3 regions of the Chishuiella sp. genome follow, and region 3 is predicted to be linked to each of the others. Evidence: riboswitches for the same ligand, from Rfam matches in the RefSeq annotation. Region 3 holds a riboswitch; each other region holds the start of a gene.
The links. A riboswitch is a leader RNA that binds a small molecule or an ion and turns the genes downstream of it on or off. The one in region 3 is predicted to bind thiamine pyrophosphate.
Positions count from the first base shown of each region.

Region 1: linked by a shared signal. The riboswitch ahead of pnuC (nicotinamide riboside transporter PnuC) and the one ahead of RT575_RS05615 (TonB-dependent receptor domain-containing protein) in region 3 are both predicted to bind thiamine pyrophosphate.
Region 2: linked by a shared signal. The riboswitch ahead of thiM (hydroxyethylthiazole kinase) and the one ahead of RT575_RS05615 (TonB-dependent receptor domain-containing protein) in region 3 are both predicted to bind thiamine pyrophosphate.

Region 1 is NZ_DAMCLZ010000018.1:7,499-14,641, reverse strand. It holds gene RT575_RS14335 (sugar phosphate isomerase/epimerase family protein) at 1-797, shown strand, start outside; gene RT575_RS14330 (zinc metallopeptidase) at 973-1,665, shown strand; gene RT575_RS14325 (WG repeat-containing protein) at 1,731-2,540, opposite strand; gene RT575_RS14320 (hypothetical protein) at 2,668-3,690, shown strand; TPP riboswitch at 3,776-3,883, shown strand; gene pnuC (nicotinamide riboside transporter PnuC) at 3,912-4,499, shown strand; gene RT575_RS14310 (hypothetical protein) at 4,492-5,499, shown strand; tRNA gene RT575_RS14305 (tRNA-Arg) at 5,567-5,639, shown strand; gene RT575_RS14300 (AbiH family protein) at 5,782-7,119, shown strand.
Region 2 is NZ_DAMCLZ010000025.1:594-7,736, forward strand. It holds gene secY (preprotein translocase subunit SecY) at 1-1,114, opposite strand, end outside; gene rplO (50S ribosomal protein L15) at 1,130-1,585, opposite strand; gene rpmD (50S ribosomal protein L30) at 1,614-1,793, opposite strand; gene rpsE (30S ribosomal protein S5) at 1,805-2,326, opposite strand; gene rplR (50S ribosomal protein L18) at 2,343-2,696, opposite strand; gene rplF (50S ribosomal protein L6) at 2,710-3,255, opposite strand; gene rpsH (30S ribosomal protein S8) at 3,278-3,679, opposite strand; TPP riboswitch at 4,044-4,136, shown strand; gene thiM (hydroxyethylthiazole kinase) at 4,199-5,002, shown strand; gene thiE (thiamine phosphate synthase) at 4,992-5,636, shown strand; gene thiD (bifunctional hydroxymethylpyrimidine kinase/phosphomethylpyrimidine kinase) at 5,617-6,456, shown strand; gene tenA (thiaminase II) at 6,440-7,099, shown strand; gene RT575_RS15370 (HAD family phosphatase) at 7,087-7,143, shown strand, end outside.
Region 3 is NZ_DAMCLZ010000003.1:219,717-226,859, reverse strand. It holds gene RT575_RS05625 (ecotin family protein) at 1-161, shown strand, start outside; gene RT575_RS05620 (lipocalin family protein) at 206-673, opposite strand; gene RT575_RS05615 (TonB-dependent receptor domain-containing protein) at 777-2,924, opposite strand; TPP riboswitch at 2,992-3,090, opposite strand; gene RT575_RS05610 (endonuclease/exonuclease/phosphatase family protein) at 3,147-3,998, opposite strand; gene RT575_RS05605 (5-(carboxyamino)imidazole ribonucleotide synthase) at 4,151-5,281, shown strand; gene purE (5-(carboxyamino)imidazole ribonucleotide mutase) at 5,286-5,789, shown strand; gene aat (leucyl/phenylalanyl-tRNA--protein transferase) at 6,026-6,661, opposite strand; gene RT575_RS05590 (DUF3127 domain-containing protein) at 6,752-7,123, opposite strand.

The DNA of each region.
Region 1 (7,143 bases), on a different contig from region 3:
TAAACTCAGGAAAATATGCTATAGAGCAAACTGCTAAACATCAATTTGATTTATTAGAAATTTTACTTCCTCCCTATCAAGAATTTGAAGCAACAGAAGTAAAAAAAGAACTTAAAAAACATAATTTAGATGTCGTTTGTTCATTTAATTTACCAGCTAATGCACATATACCTAAATATCCTAAAGAAAGTTTAGCATTGATAAAAAAAGCTATAATACATACAGCAACTTTAGAAACTGATTTTTTAGGAGGTGTATTACATAGTGGATTAGGTTATTTTTCTGGGAATACGATTACAGAACAAGAAAAAAGCACAATTATAGAAGTTTGGCAAGAAGCTTCAAGTCTCGCTTCTCAATATGGAATTTCTATAGCTATAGAACCTATAAATCGATATGAATCATATGTTTGTAATACAGCAAAAAATGTATTGGATCTAATCAATGAAACTAATTGTGATAATTTATTTTTACATTTAGATACCTTTCATATGAATATTGAAGAAAATAACTTCCGTGATCCAATTTTACTTGCTGGTGATAAATTAAAACATATTCACATGACAGAATCTCATAGAGGTATGCTAGGTGAAGGAACTATAAATTGGGATGAATTATTTAATGCTCTAAGCAAAATTAATTTTAAAGGAAATCTTGTTTTAGAAAACTTCACTTCACAAGTAAAAGGAATGTCAAGTGCCGTTTCATTATGGCAAAATTCACCATATAACGCAGAGGATCTTGCTGTTAAAAGTTTACAATTCATGAAAGATAAAACTTATAGTTTTTCTAAATAATTTTTCTTACTACCTATTTACTAATTACTAGCTGACCTAAATGATAAAATTTAGGTCAGTTTTTTTTGTCTATATATGACATAATTTTTATAAAATTTGCAATTTTTGGCTGATATAAAGTATTGGAATACTTTTTGAAAAAACATAGGAAGATATTAAAATAAAAATATTATAAATGACAGGTTATTACATTATTATTGGTCTTTTCATGTTAATTAGTTGGTTTGTAGGAAACCAATTACAAAGTAAATTCAAATATTATTCTAAAGTACATTTAGCTAACGGAATGTCTGGAAGAGAAATAGCAGAAAGAATGCTTTATGATAACGGTATTACTGATGTTAAAGTTATTTCTACACCAGGACAATTAACTGACCATTATAATCCTGAAAATAAAACAGTTAATTTATCTGAAGTTGTATATCACGAACGTAATGCCGCTGCTGCAGCTGTTGCAGCTCATGAATGCGGACATGCTGTACAGCATGCTGTGGGATATAATATGTTAGAATTTAGATCAAAAATGGTTCCTGTTGTAAGCTTTGCTTCAAGAATGAACCAATGGATTTTAATGTTAGGTTTGGTTGTTATGGCTTCTTCAAATAACTCAACTCTATTATGGATTGGAATTTTTCTTTTTGCTCTAACAACTATTTTTGCATTTGTAACATTACCTGTTGAATATGATGCATCAAATAGAGCTTTAGCATGGTTAAAAAATAAAAATATGCTTTTACCTAATGAATATGATGGTGCTAAAGATTCTTTAAAATGGGCTGCTAGAACATATGTTGTAGCTGCAATAGGATCTCTTGCTCAATTATTATACTTTGTAATGTTAGCAATGGGAAATAGACGAAGTGAGTAAAATAAAAAATATTATAATAATAAAAAACAACTTTAGAAATCTAAAGTTGTTTTTTTTTATTTCAATTAGTTCATCACTCCTATTTGTTTTAAAATTTTTTCTTCATAAGGGTCTATAGTAAATTGGTCAAATTTTATAAATTCTTGCCCATTTTTCATATAACCTAATCTATAATTTTGTCTTACAACAGGACTATTCTCAAAGCTTTCTAAAATAGGTAATTCAGAAACAGCATCTAAAATAACTTTATCATCAAAGGACAATAATCCGAAATGTATTAAATAGTTATCTTTTGATAAAAAATAAGGAAAATATGCTAATATATCTATTCTATCTACTTTTTTAGAAGTAGCTACACCAAAAGTCACAAAATTACTATCTACTGGAGTTAAATATTCATATTTAAAATCAATAATTAATTCATTTTTTTTATTTATCAATCCCCACTTTCCATTCTTTTCTACTCCAGCAAAACCAGCTTTAAAATCTGTACAACCATCATAATCAAATGGAATAACTTCTTGATTAAGTAAATCAATAAATCCCCATTTTCCATTTCTTTTAACTGCACATATATTTTCAATAAAATCACTAGTCAATTCATAATCAAATGGAATTAATACTTGACTATTTTTGGTTACAAATCCCCACTTATCATTCTTTTTTACACTGTAAGCATTTACAGTCGTCAAAACAAGATTATCATATTCTAAGGGAAGTATTACATTTCCCTGTAAATCAATCAATCCAAATTTATTATTTATTGAAACAGGCGCTAAATTATTTCTATCAAATACAGTAATCTCATCAAATTTTGTTGAATCTTTATGAATAAAACTATCAAACTGATCTGTATCTTTTGGCTGTAAAATCATTATTATTTCTTAAGCAATTAAAGGGCAAAAATAATTATTTTTTTTATAAATCATTAAAAATGAAACCTATTAAATGTTTTATTATAGAAATATTCTTATTTTTGTAGGTGACAATAAATTAAAACCTATGAACATTTTTACAAAATTAATTCTAACTGTAAGCGTACTAACAAGTAGTTATACATTTGCACAACGAGATAGTATTAGTATTAATAAAGTCTCAATACCAACAAATAATACATACACCTTTGATGGTGATTGGAAAATTTCAAGTACTTCTGATAGTAATTTTATTATAACAGGAAATAAAATTACAAACAAATCAAAAAAAACAAGTAATACATTATTTTTAAATTTATACTTTATACCAACGAACTCTAATTTAAATTTAAATAATTTAGATAATGAAATAGGTAAAGATGTTATTCTAGGTAAATTAGAAGGAAAAGGAACTAGTTTTAATAATATATTTATATCTTTTAATAATTCAGATGTTAAAAATCTAAAAAATGATAATTATTCACCACTTATCGTATTAAAAGATAAGGAAAGTAACAAAATTTTGAATTATAAAATTTTAGATGATAAAATAAGTTTAGAAAATAACAAAATATTAATCAATAGAGCTGAAAATAATATTGTTGCTATAAACGGAGATGCAAGTACCGTAACTACACCTTCTAATAATACAGTTGTAGGTACTAATTATTCTGATCCAAAACTTTTTGATGATTATACAACTGTTGAAAGTTCTATGGATTTAATAAATACTAATAAAAGTTTAATTTTTAAAGGTATTTGGGAATTATCTGTTGATTTCGAAAACTTATTAGTAACTATAAAAGGTGATGATAATCGAATTATTAATACAGATTTTAAACCTACTAATGATTTAAAATTATTAGTATATTTTTCTAAAGATGTTATTAATGACTTTAAAACAATAAATGGTTACGAATTGGTTAATTTAAATCTGCCTAAAATAACTGGTTATTCAGAAATTGAATCACCAATATTTAAAACAAGATTAACTAAAATATTACCATCTGGAGAATATTATCCTACTTTAGTTATCGTAGAGAAAAAAGATAATGGAGAATATGCTGTTAAATCAACAATTACACTTGGTGATAAATATATTTGGAAATAATAAATTATAATTTTTATATAAAGGATTGAATTCAAAAAATTCAATCCTTTTTTTATTGTTTAATTCCAAAAAACTTTTCATCTTTGGGAAATAATTGGGGTGCTAATTTTGGCTGAGAATATACCCAAGAACATCTATATGTTCTACACCTGATCCAGATAATGCTGGCGGAGGGATTGATGTTAGTAATAACTTCTGTCTCCTCATCAAATAAAATAATAATGATGATGGATATTTTAACACAAACGTCTTGGCAAGAATGGTTAGGCGTTATTTTTTCAATTTTTCAAGTAATTTTAGCTAGATATAACAATTCAAAAAATTATTTATTTGGTATTGCTGGTATATTACTCACTTTATTTGTTATGTTCAATTCTAAATTATATGCAGAATTCACTCTAAATATTTATTATTTAGTAATGAGTATTTATGGCTGGCTATATTGGAAATATGGTAAGAAAAAACATGAAATTCAAATAACAAAAACCGATAAAAAAGAATGGTTAACTGTTATTATAATTGTATTATTTAGTTTTGTTATTTTTTACTTAGCATTAACACATTATACAGATTCTGATGTGCCTATCTGGGATTCTATTGTAAGTGCATTTGCATGGGCTGGAATGTGGCTAATGGCTAAAAGAAAATTAGAAAATTGGATATTACTAAATATAAGTAACATCATTTCTATCCCATTAATGATACATAAAAACCTTTATTTATATGCAATACTTTCTTTTATTTTATTCTGTATTGCAATTTCTGGTTATATGAATTGGAAGAAAATTATAAAAAATACACATGCATAATATTAATTTACTTCGCAAAGAATTACTAAATAATCAGTTTTTCAATGAATCAATATTAGAATTAATTAACAATGAAAAATGGTTACAAATTTGGGTTCCTAAAGAATATGGAGGTTTAGGATTAAATTTTAATGAAGGTTTAAAAAAATTACTAAAAATTGCACAAATAGACGGAAGTCTTGGATGGTTTGTGACTTTATGCAGTGGTGCAAATTATTTTTCAAGAAACTTAAAACCAAGTATTGCAAAAGAATTATTCTATAATAAAAAAACTTGTTTTGGTGGAAGCGGTATGTTAGGTGGTACAGCAGAAGTAAATGGTGATTATTATACCATAAATGGTTTATGGCATTACGCTACAGGAGCTCCTTATCTTACACATTATACTTTAAATGCAAAAATCACAAAACAAGGAAAAGAAATTATAGATGAAGATGGTAACAATGTATTTTTGTCATTTATTTTAGACAAATCACAAGTTACCCCTATTTCTACATGGAAATCAATGGGAATGGTAGCAACTGCTTCTCATAGTTTCGAAGTTAATAATCAAAAAATAAATAAAGATTACAGTTTTATTTATAATAATTTTTATTCTAAAGATTTAATTGAGAAAGTTCCTTTTTCCATTTTTGCTGATTTAACTTTATTAGTTAATTATATTGGAATGGCTAATCATTTCCTAGAAAAAAGTTTAGAAATAATTAATTATCAAGTACAAATAAAATTAAAAAAACTTATAGAAAATAGTACTTTTCAAATTGATAAATATGCATCAATAATTGAAAATAAACTTTTAAATAATAGAAAGATATCTAAAGAATTAGAAAATGAAATTCATACATTCGGAGAAATAACAGTAGAAACTATAACTAAATATATTATTGATATCTATCCACATTTAGGAATTAAAGCTTCAAAAATCAATGACGAAATTAATCAAATTTTCCGTGATTACTTTACAGCAACGCAACATAAAAATTTTAGAAAAACAATATAACTAACTATTTTAACAACTATATATTAAATCTAAAATTAAAATCAATTACATTTACTCTCTTTTTATTAGCCGCGTAATTTAATTGGATAGAATATCAGATTCCGGTTCTGACAGTATGAGTTCGAATCTCATCGTGGTTATTTTTATAAAAACTATCTTTTTTTTAACAAAACAAAAACACAATTAATTCATTTATAACACTTTAAAAACAGAAAAAGGTATTCGGTTAAGTTTAATAATATAAGTATCTTTGAAATATAACAAGTAACCTTAAATGAAAATATGAATAGAGTTATACTTATCGGGAATGGATTTGATAAAGGTATTGGTTTGCCTACCTTGTATGGGGACTTTATGAAATGGTTGATAGATGACATTATTAAATCTGTAAATATAGAAATTGAAAATAAGAAAATCAATATCACAGGTTTTGAAGAGCATGTTCTATCAAAGATAAAAGAAAAAGCTAAATATATTGATTATGATGATAATTTTATAAGAATTAATACAATTGACTTTTCTCATTTTAATAAAGAATTATTTTTTGATAAAATTAATAATGGTGTTAGATACCATTCTTATTCACCTGATAAGGATAATTTCAATGATTTAAAACAAATTACATTACACAATCAAAGTGAATTAAATTCGATTAATAGCAAAATAGTTATTAAGAATATAATTTTAAGTCTATTAATTAAAAATTACAATACTAACAGTAATTGGGGTAATATTGAACAAATATTTTATGATGAATTAATTAAAACTTCTGATAACAAAATAGAGAAATTGAATAAAGATTTTTCAATGTTTACTAATAAATTAGAAGAATATCTTAAAACAATAAATATTGAATCAATTATAAATTCAAAATCTAAAGAATACATTGATTATATCAAAGAAAATATATATTCAAATGATTTGAGACCAAGTTATTTCTGTCCAATTAAAATAAAAGAAAAACTAATTGAAATAAACTGTGATTTAAATAAATGTAATCAAACTACAATCAATGATTTTTATAAAAGAATTGGTTTTAAAGGATTTCCTACTGATGGTGATTTTATTGAATATTTTATAAATGAAGATAAAAATTTAAATATATTAGATGATGAATTTACAATTGATAATTATTTATTTTTGAATTTCAATTATACTAATACACCAACTTACTTTACTGATGAAAATGAGATTAATTTTCATATAAATATTCATGGCGACTTAACTGACAACCAAAGTAGTCCTATTATTTTTGGTTTTGGAGATGAATTAGATGAAAACTATAAAATTTTAGAAGATAAAAATAATAATCATTTTTTAAAACATATAAAATCAATTAATTATTTAAAAAATAATAGTTACAGAAAATTAATTGAATTCCTTGAATCAAAACATTTCCAATTATTCATATTAGGTCATTCATGTGGAACATCTGATAGAACATTACTAAACACTGTATTTGAACATGATAATTGTATAAGTATTGTACCTTTTATTAGGACAGATGATGATAATTATCAAGATACAATAATGAATATTTACAGAAATTTTACTGATAAACGTAAATTAAGAAATAGAGTTGTTAATAAAGAATTATGTAAAAATTTAACTTTAGATTAAAATATAATTTCTAAACAAAAGCCT
Region 2 (7,143 bases), on a different contig from region 3:
CCTTTCCAGGACGTATTCCTGGAATGATTCCTCCATTACGTTTTAAATCTTCAGCCATTTGATTTACTGGAATTGTAATCGCAGTATAAAAATAAGTAAAGATAATAATAAGTAATCCGAAGATTAAATTATATTGCCACGTAAATGGATCAGCCATTTTTGCAAAAAATTGTTTTACAGAACTAGAATCATCTAAGAAATAATTTGCTAATGTACCTGGTAAAAACATAATTGCTTGCGCAAAAATAATTGGCATTACACCAGCAGCATTTACTTTTAGAGGAATATAAGAACGTACAGAATCTGTAACAGATCTCATATAAGAACTACTAGAAGTTTGTGCTCTTCTTACATATTGTACTGGTACTTTACGTACTGCTGCAACAATCATAATACACATTGCAATAACCAGGATTAAACCTAACATTTCTATCAAGAAGAAAATACCATTTGAAGGATCAACCTCAAAAGCATTAAATATTGCTTTTGGTAAATCGGCTAATATACCAACCATAATTAAAATTGATATACCATTACCTATTCCTTTGTCAGTAATTTTTTCTCCCATCCACATGGCAAAGATTGTCCCTGTAATTAAAATAATTGTTGAAGGAAACCAAAACCAAAAATTGGTTGGAGGAATAACATAGATAGCGTATGACGAAGTTGGGTCATAAGGTAAAATCTGAGAAGTTATCAAAGTTAAATATGCAGGTGCTTGTACCAAGCATATACCTATTGTTAACCATCTTGTAATTTGATTTACTTTATTACGTCCACTTTCACCTTCTTTTTGTAGTTTTTGGATGTAAGGTACTGCTAATCCCATCAATTGTACAACAATTGAAGCAGAGATATAAGGCATAATTCCTAACGCAAATACGGAAGCTCTTTTAAAAGAACCTCCGGTAAAAGAGTTTAATAATCCTAAAATTCCTGAATTTGCATTTTCTTGGTCTGCAACAAAACGATTAACCTCGTTAATATCGACACCTGGAAGTGGAATATGAGAACCGAATCTATAAACCAACAATAGAAGGATAGTTACAAGTAACTTATCCTTCAATTCTTTTATGCTCCAGATATTTTTTATGGTCTGTATAAACCCTTTCATCTATAAAATATATTCTTAAGCGTTAACTAATTCTACTTTACCTCCTGCTTTCTCAACAGCCTCTTGAGCTGATTGAGTAAATTTATCTGCAGTAACATTAACTTTAGCTTTTAACTCTCCACGACCTAATATTTTAACTAAGTCATTTTTATGAGCTAAACCTAATTTAACTAATGTTTCTTTGTTTAAAGTATCTGTGATTTTGTTATCATCAACTAATTGTTGAATTGTATCCAAATTGATTCCTGTATACTCAACTCTGTTGAAGTTTGTGAAACCAAATTTAGGTAAACGTCTTTGTAAAGGCATTTGTCCACCTTCGAATCCGATTTTTCTTGAATAACCAGAACGAGATTTAGCACCTTTGTGTCCACGACCTGCTGTTAAACCGTTTCCACTACCTTCACCTCTACCTTTACGGAATTTATTTTTTACTGAACCAGCTGCTGGTTTTAAATTACTTAAATTCATTTTAATAATTTTTAAAGGTTAAAAGCGATTAAGCTCTTTCTACTACTACTAAGTGTTGAATTTTACGGATCATTCCTTCTATTTGAGGAGTAGATTCATGTTCAACTACTTGATTCAACTTTTTTAATCCTAAAGCAACTAATGTAGCTTTTTGAGATTTATCACGGTTGATAGCACTACGTGTTTGTTTTACTCTTACTTTGCTCATGATACTTTTTTTTAACCGTTGAAAACTTTAGTTATAGAAATACCTCTTTGACGTGCAATTGTTTCTACTGAACGTAAGCTTAATAAAGCACGGAAAGTAGCTTTTACTGCGTTATGAGGGTTAGAAGAACCTTTTGATTTAGATAATACATCATGTACACCTACAGACTCTAATACTGCACGTACAGTACCACCTGCGATCACCCCTGTACCTTTTGCTGCTGGACGGATGAATACTTGCGCACCACCGAAACGAGCTTCTTGCTCATGAGGAATTGTATTATTAAATAATGGTACACGAACTAAGTTTTTCTTAGCATCTTCGATAGCTTTAGCGATAGCAGAAGCAACATCTTTAGATTTACCTAATCCAAAACCTACTACTCCATTTCCATCTCCTACTACTACGATTGCAGAGAAACCAAATGCTCTACCTCCTTTTGTTACTTTAGTAACACGTTGTACTCCAACTAAACGATCTTTTAAATCTAAACCTGTTGGTTTTACTCTTTCTACGTTTTTAAATCCTAACATAATTTCTTTCTCTTTTTTAGAATTTTAATCCACCTTCTCTAGCTCCATCAGCTAAAGCTTTGATTCTACCATGATACACGAAACCGTTACGATCAAAAACTACAGTTTCAATTCCTTTTGCAACAGCTTTAGCAGCTAATGCTTTACCAACTGATGCAGAAACTTCAGATTTTGTACCTTCTACAGCAACACCTTTTTCACGAGATGATGCAGAAGCTAAAGTTACTCCATTGTTATCGTCAATAATTTGAGCGTAAATTTCTTTGTTAGAACGGTAAACTGATAAACGAGGTTTAGTTTCTGTTCCAAAAATATTTCGACGCACGCGTCTTTTTATTTTTTGTCTTTTTTCTACTTTAGATAATGCCATTTTTCAATGATTTTTATGCAGATTTACCTGCTTTTCTTCTAATAATTTCTCCTACGAATTTAATTCCTTTTCCTTTGTAAGGCTCTGGCTTACGGTAAGAACGAATTTTCGCTACGATCATTCCTAATAATTGATTATCATGAGATGATAATGTAATAATAGGGTTTTTACCTTTTTCTGTTAAAGTTTCAACTTTAATTTCAACAGGTAATTCAATAACGATATTGTGAGAGAAACCTAATGACAAATCTAATTTTTGTCCGTTGTTAGATGCTCTATAACCAACACCAACTAATTCTAATTGTTTTTTGAAACCTTCTGTTACACCAGTAATCATGTTATTGATTAATGAACGGTATAAACCATGTAAAGCTTTGTTATCTTTAGAATCGTTTGGACGAACTACAGTTAAAACTCCGTCTTCGATTTTTAAATCAAATCCTTCTTTTAACTCTCTTGTCATTGTAATGTTGTTACCTTTTACAGTAACTACGTTATCTTTAAATTCAACAGTTGCTGCAGCAGGGATGTTGATATGTGCGTGTCCTATTCTTGACATAATTTCTTAATTTTTTAAAAGATTAATAAACAAAACATAAAACTTCACCACCTACATTCTCTTGACGAGCTTGTTTATCTGTCATCACACCTTTAGAAGTTGAGATGATAGCAACACCTAAACCGTTTAATACACGAGGTAATTCTTTAGATCCTGCGTATTGACGTAAACCTGGAGTTGAAGCTCTTTTGATTTTACGGATAGCTGGCTCTTTAGTAACTTTGTCGTACTTTAAAGCGATTTTGATTGTTCCTTGAGGTTGATCTTGTCCTTCGAATTTGTAGTTCAAGATGTAACCTTGTTCAAATAAGATCTTAGTGATCTCTTTTTTAATTTTAGATGCAGGGATTTCCACTACTTTGTGTCCTGCCATCATTGCATTTCTAACGCGAGTTAGAAAATCTGAAATTGGATCTGTATACATAATATAATTCTATAGTATAGCGCCGAAACACTACTTTTAAAATTAAACTTTAAATCTAAATGCACTATGCATTTGGGTTGCAAATATATGGTATATTTTTTAATTACAAACTATTAATAATATTTATTTTTATTCAATCCCTTTTATACTACCGCAATAGCGATTGAAGTGGAAATCCTTTTTCCATAGAAAAAGATTGTAACAAAAAGCGCGGACCGAAGGTATTGTCATAATTATTTTGAGAAAATTTGTAAAATAGTAAGATATAGAATAATTATTATTCAACATTTTTAATAGACCTAGTTATTTTAATATATTTTATAAATTTTAGTCTCTATTTATTGATTTATAATATTTATATTTGGATTGGCTTTAGAGGTATTCTGTGAAGAATTGAGAAATACTCTTAGAACCTGATTCAGTTCATACTGACGTAGGGAAAAGCAATATGTCTTTTTATTAATTATATTTTTTATATAATTCTCCTCTTTGGCCATTAATTTTTTTAAATATAAATTAATGGAAAATCAAATTATTGAAAACTTGCTGTTCGTTCGCAAGAAAAATCCCTTAGTACATAACATTACAAATTTTGTAGTTATGAACAATTCAGCCAATGCTCTTTTGGCTATTGGTGCTTCACCTGCAATGGCTCATGCTCATAAAGAAGTCAAAAACTTAGTAGAAATTGCAAATTCTGTCGTTATAAATATCGGGACAATTGACGAGTATTGGGCAGAAAGTAAATTAATCGCGGCTAAAAAAGCGAATAAAATTAATAAACCTTGGATTTTAGATCCTGTTGCTGCCGGAATTTCATCATTCAGAAATGATGTTCTTAAAGAATTATTAACTTATCGTCCTACTGTAATTAGAGGAAATGCCTCGGAAATTATGGCATTAGATTCTTTTGATAGCATACAAGGAAAAGGTGCTGATAGTGTTCATCAGAGCATTCAAGCAATTAATGCTGCAAAAAATATAAATCAAAAAACAGGAGCAATTATTTGTATCTCGGGCGTTTCAGATTTTGTTGTTTCGAATGATGAAATTTACGAAATAAAAAACGGACACGAAATGATGACCAAAGTTACAGGTTTGGGCTGTTCGGCAACCGCAGTAATTGGTGCTTTTATTGGGCTTAATGAAAATTCATTTATAGAAGCTCTTAGTGGCATGTCACTTTTTAGTTTAGCCGGAGAGTTAGCACAACTGAGAAGCACTGGACCTGGAAGCTTACAAACAAATTTATTAGATTGTCTATATCATCTTTCTGAAAATGATATAAAAAAACACTTAAAAATCAATAAATATGAAGATTAATCCTAATTTTCCTTATCCGTTGTATTTAGTAATTTCAGAAAAAGATTGTACACACTTACCTTGGTTAGAAGTTGCTGAACAAGCTATTTTAGGCGGAGTTGACATTATACAGTTAAGAGAAAAAGATTCTAATTTCGATACATTTTTACAAAAAGCCAATGATTTAAAAAAGTTAACAAATCATTACAACATACCTCTAATAATCAACGATTCTGTAGAAATTGCAATAGAAATAAAAAGTTTTGGAATACATGTTGGGCAAACCGATCACAAACCTTCAGAAATTAATAAAAACCCAAAAGCTCCTAAAACTATTGGTTGGTCAATTGAAACCATAGATCAACTAATTCCAGAAGAATTGGAATTTGTACAACACTTGGGAGTAGGAATCTATCCTACTCCAACAAAAACAAACTCTCTTTCGCAATGGGATTTAGACGGTTTACAATTTTTAAAATCTAAAACAGACAAACCACTAATTGCAATTGGCGGAATTAATAAAGGAAATATTGCTCAAGTTATACAAGCAGGTGCTGATAGTATTGCTGTTGTTTCTGCTATTTGTGCAAGCAAAAATCCTCTAAAATCTGCTCAACAATTAAAACAAATTATCCATGAAAACAGTTATTCATAAACCTATAAGTGTTCTTAGTATTGCTGGTTTCGACGGAAGTGGTGGTGCAGGAATACAAGCCGATACAAAAACTATTTCTGCACATGGTTGTTATGCAACCAATGTATTAACAGCATTACCTATACAAAATACTACTGGAGTAAAAAATATTTATGAACTACCAGCAAATGCAATACGCGAACAAATAAAATCTATTCTAGATGATATATATCCCGATGCTATAAAAATTGGAATGGTACATAGTATAGAATTAGTAGAAATTATTGCTGATGAACTGAAACATTATAACGGTCCTATTGTTTTTGACCCTGTTATGGTTTCTACAAGTGGACATCAATTAATAAAAGATGATACTATACTAGCATGTATAGAAAATTTATTTCCTATAGCAACCATTATTACTCCAAACCTAAACGAAGCTAGTATTTTAGTCAATGAAACAATAAACACAACTGAACTAATGTTAATTGCCGGAGAAAAAATACTGAACCTCAATTGTAAAAATGTTCTAATAAAGGGTGGACATTTAGAACAAAAGGAATTAATAAGTTACTTATTTCAGCAAAACAAGTCAACTACTACATTTACTTCTACAAAAATAATTACCAAAAACACACATGGTTCTGGTTGTACTCTATCATCAGCAATTGCTTCCAACCTTGCCATAGGACATCCACTTAAAGAAAGTGTAAAACTTGCACAAGAGTATGTAGAACAAGCTATATATGGAAGCAAAGATTTAATCATAGGTAAAGGCAATGGACCATTAAACCATCTATTCAACCCTCAAAAATTAAAAACAAATGAAATTTACAACTGAAGCTTGGGAGCAAATAACTCCAATTTATAATGATATTCTAGTAATGCCGTTTATTACCGAATTGCAAAACGGAAAATTACCAATAGAAAAATTTCAATACTATATGATGCAGGATGCAAAATATCTGGAACATTTTGGTAGAGTGTTAGCAGCTATTGGTTCCAAGTTAGAAGATAATCAGCAAGCGATAGATTTTTTTGATTTTGGAAAAAATGCTCTTATTGTAGAACGTGCCTTACACGAATATTATTTTGAACTTTTTGGTCTAGAAAAAAATCTGAAAATAGAAATAGAACCTATATGCCATCACTATACCCATTTCCTAAAAAGTACATTTGCTTTTGATTCTATAGAGGTTGCAGTGGCATCTATTTTACCATGTTTTTGGATTTATAAAAAAGTCGGTGATGAAATTTTAAAAAATCAAACAGAAAATAATAATCCCTACAACAAATGGATAGAAACATATAGTGGCGAAGAGTTCGCTGATGGAGTAACCAAAGCAATAAATTATGTAGATATCATTGCTGAAAAAACTACAACTACAGTTCGTACACAAATGCTAGAAGCCTTTACAAAAGCAAGTGAATTAGAATTCCTATTTTGGAATGCAGCATACAATACAATTACATGGAAAAGATAAAAGCTGTATTTTTTGATTTTGACGGCGTTATTGTCGACAGTTTA
Region 3 (7,143 bases):
TGGGATGTTCTGATAATAAAAAGATAGATAAAATTGTTTATGCTCAACCTGTAAAAACAAGATATAATAGTAAATTACCTATTGTAGTTTATATACCTAAAGGGTATTCTTTAGAATATAGAATCTGGAAAGCAGGTAACAAACTAATTATAGTAAAATAAATAAAAAAGATGAGAATTAATTCTCATCTTTTTTATTTTATCTATTATTCAACAGGTTGATAAACGCTTAATTGAAGTTTTTGCGATTCTGTATCTGTTGCTTCTTGTATAGTTTCTTGCAAAATTAAATATGAAGGATCTAATTGGTACATATAATATGTTTTTTTTGTACCATCACTCTGTGTCAATGTAATATTCCTTTTATCTGTACCAGTTAATTCATAAAGATATGTTCCATTTGTATCTGTCTCAACGCAATTACCATCTGTTGTTGCATAAGCTACTGAATAATAATTTTCTGGATCAGTAAAATCTAAAGTCGATTGTCTCTCACATGCTAAAAGTTTATCTGTTGTAGTAACATTATCTATAATTGTTCTTACCTCTTTTAATTGCCATTTGTGTGCACTTAATAACTGAGGTTGAGTAATAGCAAATGAGTTATCATCTTCACAAGAAAATATGATGAAAAATCCTAAAATAACTAGAAGTAACGAGTATAATCTTTTCATTATTAATATTAATAATTTTAAAATGTAAAAGTAATTATTTTGAATGATGTTTTAGTATTAGAATAAAAAAAAGCTGTTTCAAAATATGAAACAGCTTTTATAGTTATAATCGTACAGATATTCCTCCTAAAATATTAATTCCTGCTTGAGGAAAATAATACCCTCCACCATCATAATATCCATTTGATTCATATTTCACATCAAATAAATTATTAACTAATAGTGAGAATTCTATTTTTTTTAGATTTAACCAATTCGGGCTGTAACGAATTAATAGATCTGAAACTAAAAAACTAGATAATTTACCATCTGCAGGTTCTGTATTCGATAGATATTGTTCGCCTATATACTTATTTGTAAAATTAAGTAATAAATTCTTCGTTGGATAAACTTCAAAACCAAATGATGAAATTACATCTGGAGATAAAGCAATTTTTGTCGTTCCATATTTTTTAACAGAATAATTTCCATCATTATCCCAAGAACCTTCACTATAATCTTTATTTCTATTTTGACTTAAAGTTAAATTACCAAAAACATTTAATCTTTCCGGAAGAATAGCATAACTAGCATCTAATTCTATTCCTCGACGATAAGTCTTCGAATTTTTACGAATTGGTGTTCCTACATCGTTCAATTCTCCAGTTGGTACTAACTGATTTCTATAATCCATATAATATAGATTAGCACTCATAGAAAAACGCCCACTTTTTTTGTACCCTAATTCATAATCTTGTAAAAATTCTGATTTTGGTTTTTCATCATTCCTTGTTATACCACTATAATCTACTCGCAAAGGTTCTCGTTGAGAAATTCCATAAGATGCATAAAATACATTATTAGAATTAATTTTATAATTAACACCAGCTTTTGGATTTACAAAGTTGAATTTATCTGAAAATGGTCTAAAATCTTCCTGATCATTTTCTCCATTTTTTAAATATCTTGCTTCGTAACTTACATAACGATATTGTAAATCTCCAAATAATTCAAAATTTCCAATAGAATATAAAAGCTTTGCATAGGCAGCCAATTGTTTTTTTACTGCTCTATTATTATAATATTTAAAATCTTTATTATTCCAATCTGTATCCTTTACCCATAAAACATTACCATAATGATCTCCATCATATTCATTTCCAGACAAACCAAAGAAAACTTTAAAATCATTTAATTTTTGATTTTCTACATCTAAATTAAATCCATAAAAATCATTATCTAAATATTCTCTATTAATTAAATTTCTTTTATCAGATGATAAAAAATCTAATTTATAACGACTTAAATTTCTATTATTTTTATAGCTCTCGTAATATCCTTTACCTTTTCTATAATGGACTGTTAAATTAGATTTCCAATTACTACCAAAATCTTGTAACCATGATAAATAATAATGATTTTGAGTATAATTATCTGTATGATTTTTATAGAAACCTACAACTTCTCCATCTTCATTCTGTATTTCTCCCCCTGTGTTATATCTTCTATTATTTTTTAATGTTTCTCCATCAATACCATTCCAAGCTTGGTAAGTTTGTTCTCTACCAAACATATTCTGAAAACGAAACTTTGTTTTACTATTTACTTCGTACAACGCAGAAAAATTATATGAAATTAAATCTGACCAAGAACGATTAATATAACCATCTGAATTTATTTTGGAGAAACGTCCATCAATACTCAATTTATTGTTGAGAATCTTTCCTGTACCAGCTTGTACAGTATATTTTTGTGTATTAAAACTACCAAAAGATACATTTGCTTCAGCAAAAGGTATTGGAGAAGGATTTTGAGAATCAATATTAATACTTGCTCCAAAAGATGCCATTCCGTTAGATGAAGTCCCAACTCCTCTTTGTATAATCATAGAACTTGCAGAAGATACCATATCGGGCATATTTACCCAAAAAACACCTTGAGATTCTCCGTCATTTAATGATATTCCGTTTAATGTAACATTAATAGATTGCTCATTCAAACCACGAATTTTGATTGATGAATAACCAATTCCTGTTCCTGCATCAGAAGTTATAGAAACTGATGTAGCAGAATTAAGTAAAGTAGGGACATCTTGTCCTAAATTCTTTTTTTGTAAAAATCTTTCAGATAGTTTTTCAACTGTAATAGGTAGTTTTTCGGTAATAGAAACTTCTTGAAGATGAATATGATCTTCGTTTTGGATAGAATCTTTTTCTTGTGCATATAAAATTGATGCACCAAACATTGACAATAAAAAAATCGACCTTTTCATAAAATATAAATAAATAATTATGAAAGGAGCCATATTACATCTTTTAAAAATTAGCGCGCGAATGTAATTTGGTGAAGTACCATTTCCCTTGGCAGCATTATCCGCCCAGGTTCTTTGGGTGTAATCTCAGCCTCAATAAATCATTGAAGCACCCCTTTCGATTGAGCACCAAAGATAGAATTATTTTTTATTAATTAAAACTAATTCTATTTCATAGAAGAATTACTCAATTTTCAATTCTGCAACTATAGGGAAATGATCAGACTTAATATCTTTTCCTCTATAAAAATTAGTTACTTTAATATCTTTCGAAACCCAACATTGATCGATATTCGTTCTGAATAAAGGAATGAAAGCATTCCAAGAATTATTTAAACCAAAACCTGCACGAGCATCTTTCATTCTGTCTGATTGTACTAATTTAAAATTCGGAGAATAAACCGTTGAATTTAAATCACCGATTAAAATTATATTTTTATTTGGTAAATGATCAATTTCTTTTTTGATTAATTGATATTGTTTGTTTCTTCGTTCAAACCTTGCCTGATTTGGCAATGGAGGAACAGGATGAGTTGCTAAAATAGAAAGAGGTTTACCATTTATTTTCAATTCACCAATCAAAGATGGATGCATATCATTATCATAACTTCTTGTTATAATTGTATCAAAAGGAATTTTAGAATAAATAGCTATCCCAAAATTGTTATCTCTCACTTCTTCTTTAAAATATGGATATTCTTTTCTTACAAAATCTACATGTTTTTGCCAAGCTGGTGTCAATTCTTGTAAAACAAGAACATCACTATTCTCTGTTTTCAAATAGTCTTTTAAATACTGAAATTTATTATTATCAGAAAATATATTAATCGATATTATTTTGAAATTAGGATTTTCACCCTTTGAATTTTCACTAAAGTAAAAATTTTCTATATTTTGATAAATAATATATGGAAAGATGAAAATAGGAAATAAAAAGAGTATACTTTTTTTCTTCTCTTTTCTAATGGAATAATTAAAAATTAAACAAAAAATGAATGATAAAGCCAATGCATAGACCGAATATTGCACTAACATATCAAAAACAAAGTATTGATAAAAGCTTTTGCTTGCTAAATAAAAAATCGCAAATCCGAAAAATAAAATTTTACTCCACTTTGTTAACATCTCGTCAATATATTTTTATGAGAGACAAAAGTAGGAATTATATTATTTACTAACTTCGCGATATGATAAAAATAGGAATTTTAGGAGGAGGACAATTAGGTTATATGTTTTTGCAAAATGCATTACAATATCCATGTGAAATCAGCATCTTAGACCCTGCTGCTGACGCTCCGTGTGCACCTCATGCACACCACTTTGTACAAGGAGACTTTAAAGATTATGATACCGTTGTAAAATTTGGAGAAAACCTTGATGCCATTGGAATTGAAATTGAACATGTAAATGTAGATGCTTTACGTTACTTGAAATCTATTGGTAAAAAAGTGGTTCCAGATCCTGAAGCACTAGCTATTATACAAGATAAAGGTGTACAAAAAGAGTTTTATGTAAATAATAATATTCCTACTGCTCCTTATTTTGAATTAAATAATTGGGAAGATTTTAAAAATTTAGAAACTGTTACTTATCCCATTTTCCAAAAATCTAAAAAAGATGGTTATGATGGGAAAGGAGTTCAATTCTTAAAATCTGAAGCTGATTTATCAAAAATACTTCAAGCTCCTTCTATTTTTGAAACTCCTGCAGATTTAGATAGAGAAATTGCTGTGGTAACTGTTGCCGATCATTTAGGAAACATTGTTATTTATCCCACAGTAGAATTTGTAATGAATGAAGAATATAATTTATTGGATTATTTATTGATTCCTTCATCTTTATCAAAAGAAGTAACAGATAGAGCAGAAAAAATAGCAAGAGATGTTGTAAAAGGATTAAATTCTCCTGGAGTTTTTGCCGTTGAGATGTTTTTGAACAAAGACCAATCGATTTGGGTTAATGAAACTGCGTCTCGTGTTCATAATTCTGGACACTCTACAATAGAAGCTGCTTATTCTTCTCAATTCGACCAAATGTTACGAACTTTAATGGAATTACCTTTGGGTTCTACAAAATTATTCACCACTTCTGCTATGGTAAATTTGATTGGTGCAGAAAACCAAACTGGTTCAGCAGAAATACAAAATATAGAAAAGTTACTAGAAATACCTGGTACTTTTTTACATTGGTATGCTAAAGCTATAACAAAACCAGGTAGAAAAATGGGTCATGTAACTTTGGTGAATGATGATATTGAACAATTAAAACAAAACATAGAACAAGTAAATACAACTGTAAAGGTTGTTGCAAAAAAGTAAAATTATGGTTGGAATTATAATGGGAAGTGATAGCGATTTACCTATCATGAAACAAGCATCAGATTTATTAACAGAACTTAGTATACCATTCGAATTAACAATTGTTTCTGCGCATAGAACACCAGAACGTATGTTTGAATACGCAAAAACTGCTCATAAACGTGGAATAAATGTTATTATAGCTGGTGCAGGAGGAGCGGCTCATTTACCAGGAATGGTTGCATCTATTACTCCACTTCCTGTTGTTGGTGTTCCTATAAAATCCTCTAATTCTATTGATGGTTGGGATTCTATTTTATCTATTTTACAAATGCCAAATGGTATTCCTGTTGCTACAGTTGCAGTAAATGCAGCTAAAAATGCTGGAATATTAGCTGCTCGTATTTTAGGAGCTACAAATCCTGAGATTCAAGAAAAAATGGTTAATTACCAAGAAGATTTACAAAAAGCTGTTGAGGCAAAAATAGAAATTGTAAAGAAAGATTATCCTAACGGGTTTGATATTTAATCTTATTTTTTATTAAAATATAAAAATCGGCTTCGATAATTCTAAGCCGATTTTTTTTTAAAATAATTATTATAAAATGATAAATTTCTGATTTCAACTATTTTTTTCTTGATATTATTTAGCTTCTATGCGTTAGGGATTGAAGTGGAAATCCTTTGCTAATTGGATGAGTTTCGACTTCACTCAAAAATTAATTAGCAAAGATTGAAATGGAATAAGGGAACGCCATAAAAAAATTAATCTTGATGAAGGTAGTCTAAAAAAGTTTCTGAATCTATCTCTATAGCTCCTAAACTTGCAAGATGATCTGTGTAGACTTGACAATCTATTAATTGATATTTTTTATGGTATTTAGCAACAAATTGTATAAAACCAGCTTTTGATGCATTGCTAACGTGAGCAAACATACTTTCTCCACAAAAAACATTTCCCATTTCAACACCATAAAATCCACCGACTAATTCGTTATCTTTCCATACTTCTATGCTTTTTGCAATTCCTAATTCGTTGAGTTTACAATAAGCTTCTACCATATCATTGGTTATCCATGTTCCGTCTTGATTTTTTCTATTTACATTAGAACAATTGAGAATAACTTCACGAAAAGCTTTATTTTCTGTAAATGTAAATATTTGATCTTTGAAGACTTTTTTCATTGATTTTGACACATGTAAATTCTCTGGAAATAACACAAAGCGATCCTGCGGAAACCACCAAAGAATTGGTTCGTCTTCGTTGAACCAGGGAAAAATCCCTTTCTTATAGGCTAATATTAATCGTTCTGGAGATAAATCTCCACCGATAGCTATGATTCCATCTTCGTTAACTTCATTATAATCTGGAAAAGTTAAATCTGTGCCTAACCAATACATTTTTTTAGTTTTTGTAGCTTGTTTAAAATTAAAAAAACGTATTCTGATAAAGAATACGTTTTTTGATTAATATTTGATTTTTTTCTTTAATTAGAATGGTAAATCATCATCGTCTCCGTTAGAAAATGTATCTACTGGAGGTGCTGGTGGAAAATTATCGTATCCTTGAGGTGCTTGAGCAGCAGCATTTGCCATGTTTTCTATTCTCCAACCTTGGATAGTATTAAAATATCTAGCAACTCCTTCTGGATTTACCCACTCGCGTCCACGAATATTGATTGAAACTTTCACTTCATCTCCAGGTTTATATGCATTTAATACGTCTGTTTTGTCTTGTGTAAACTCAATTAAAATATCTTGTGGATACTGTTCTTGCGTTGTTACAACAAATTCTCTTTTCTTGAAACTAGCTGTAATATTTTGAGTTTCAAATACTTTTTTAATTTTTCCTGTAATTTCCATTTTGTAAAAGCTTTGATGCA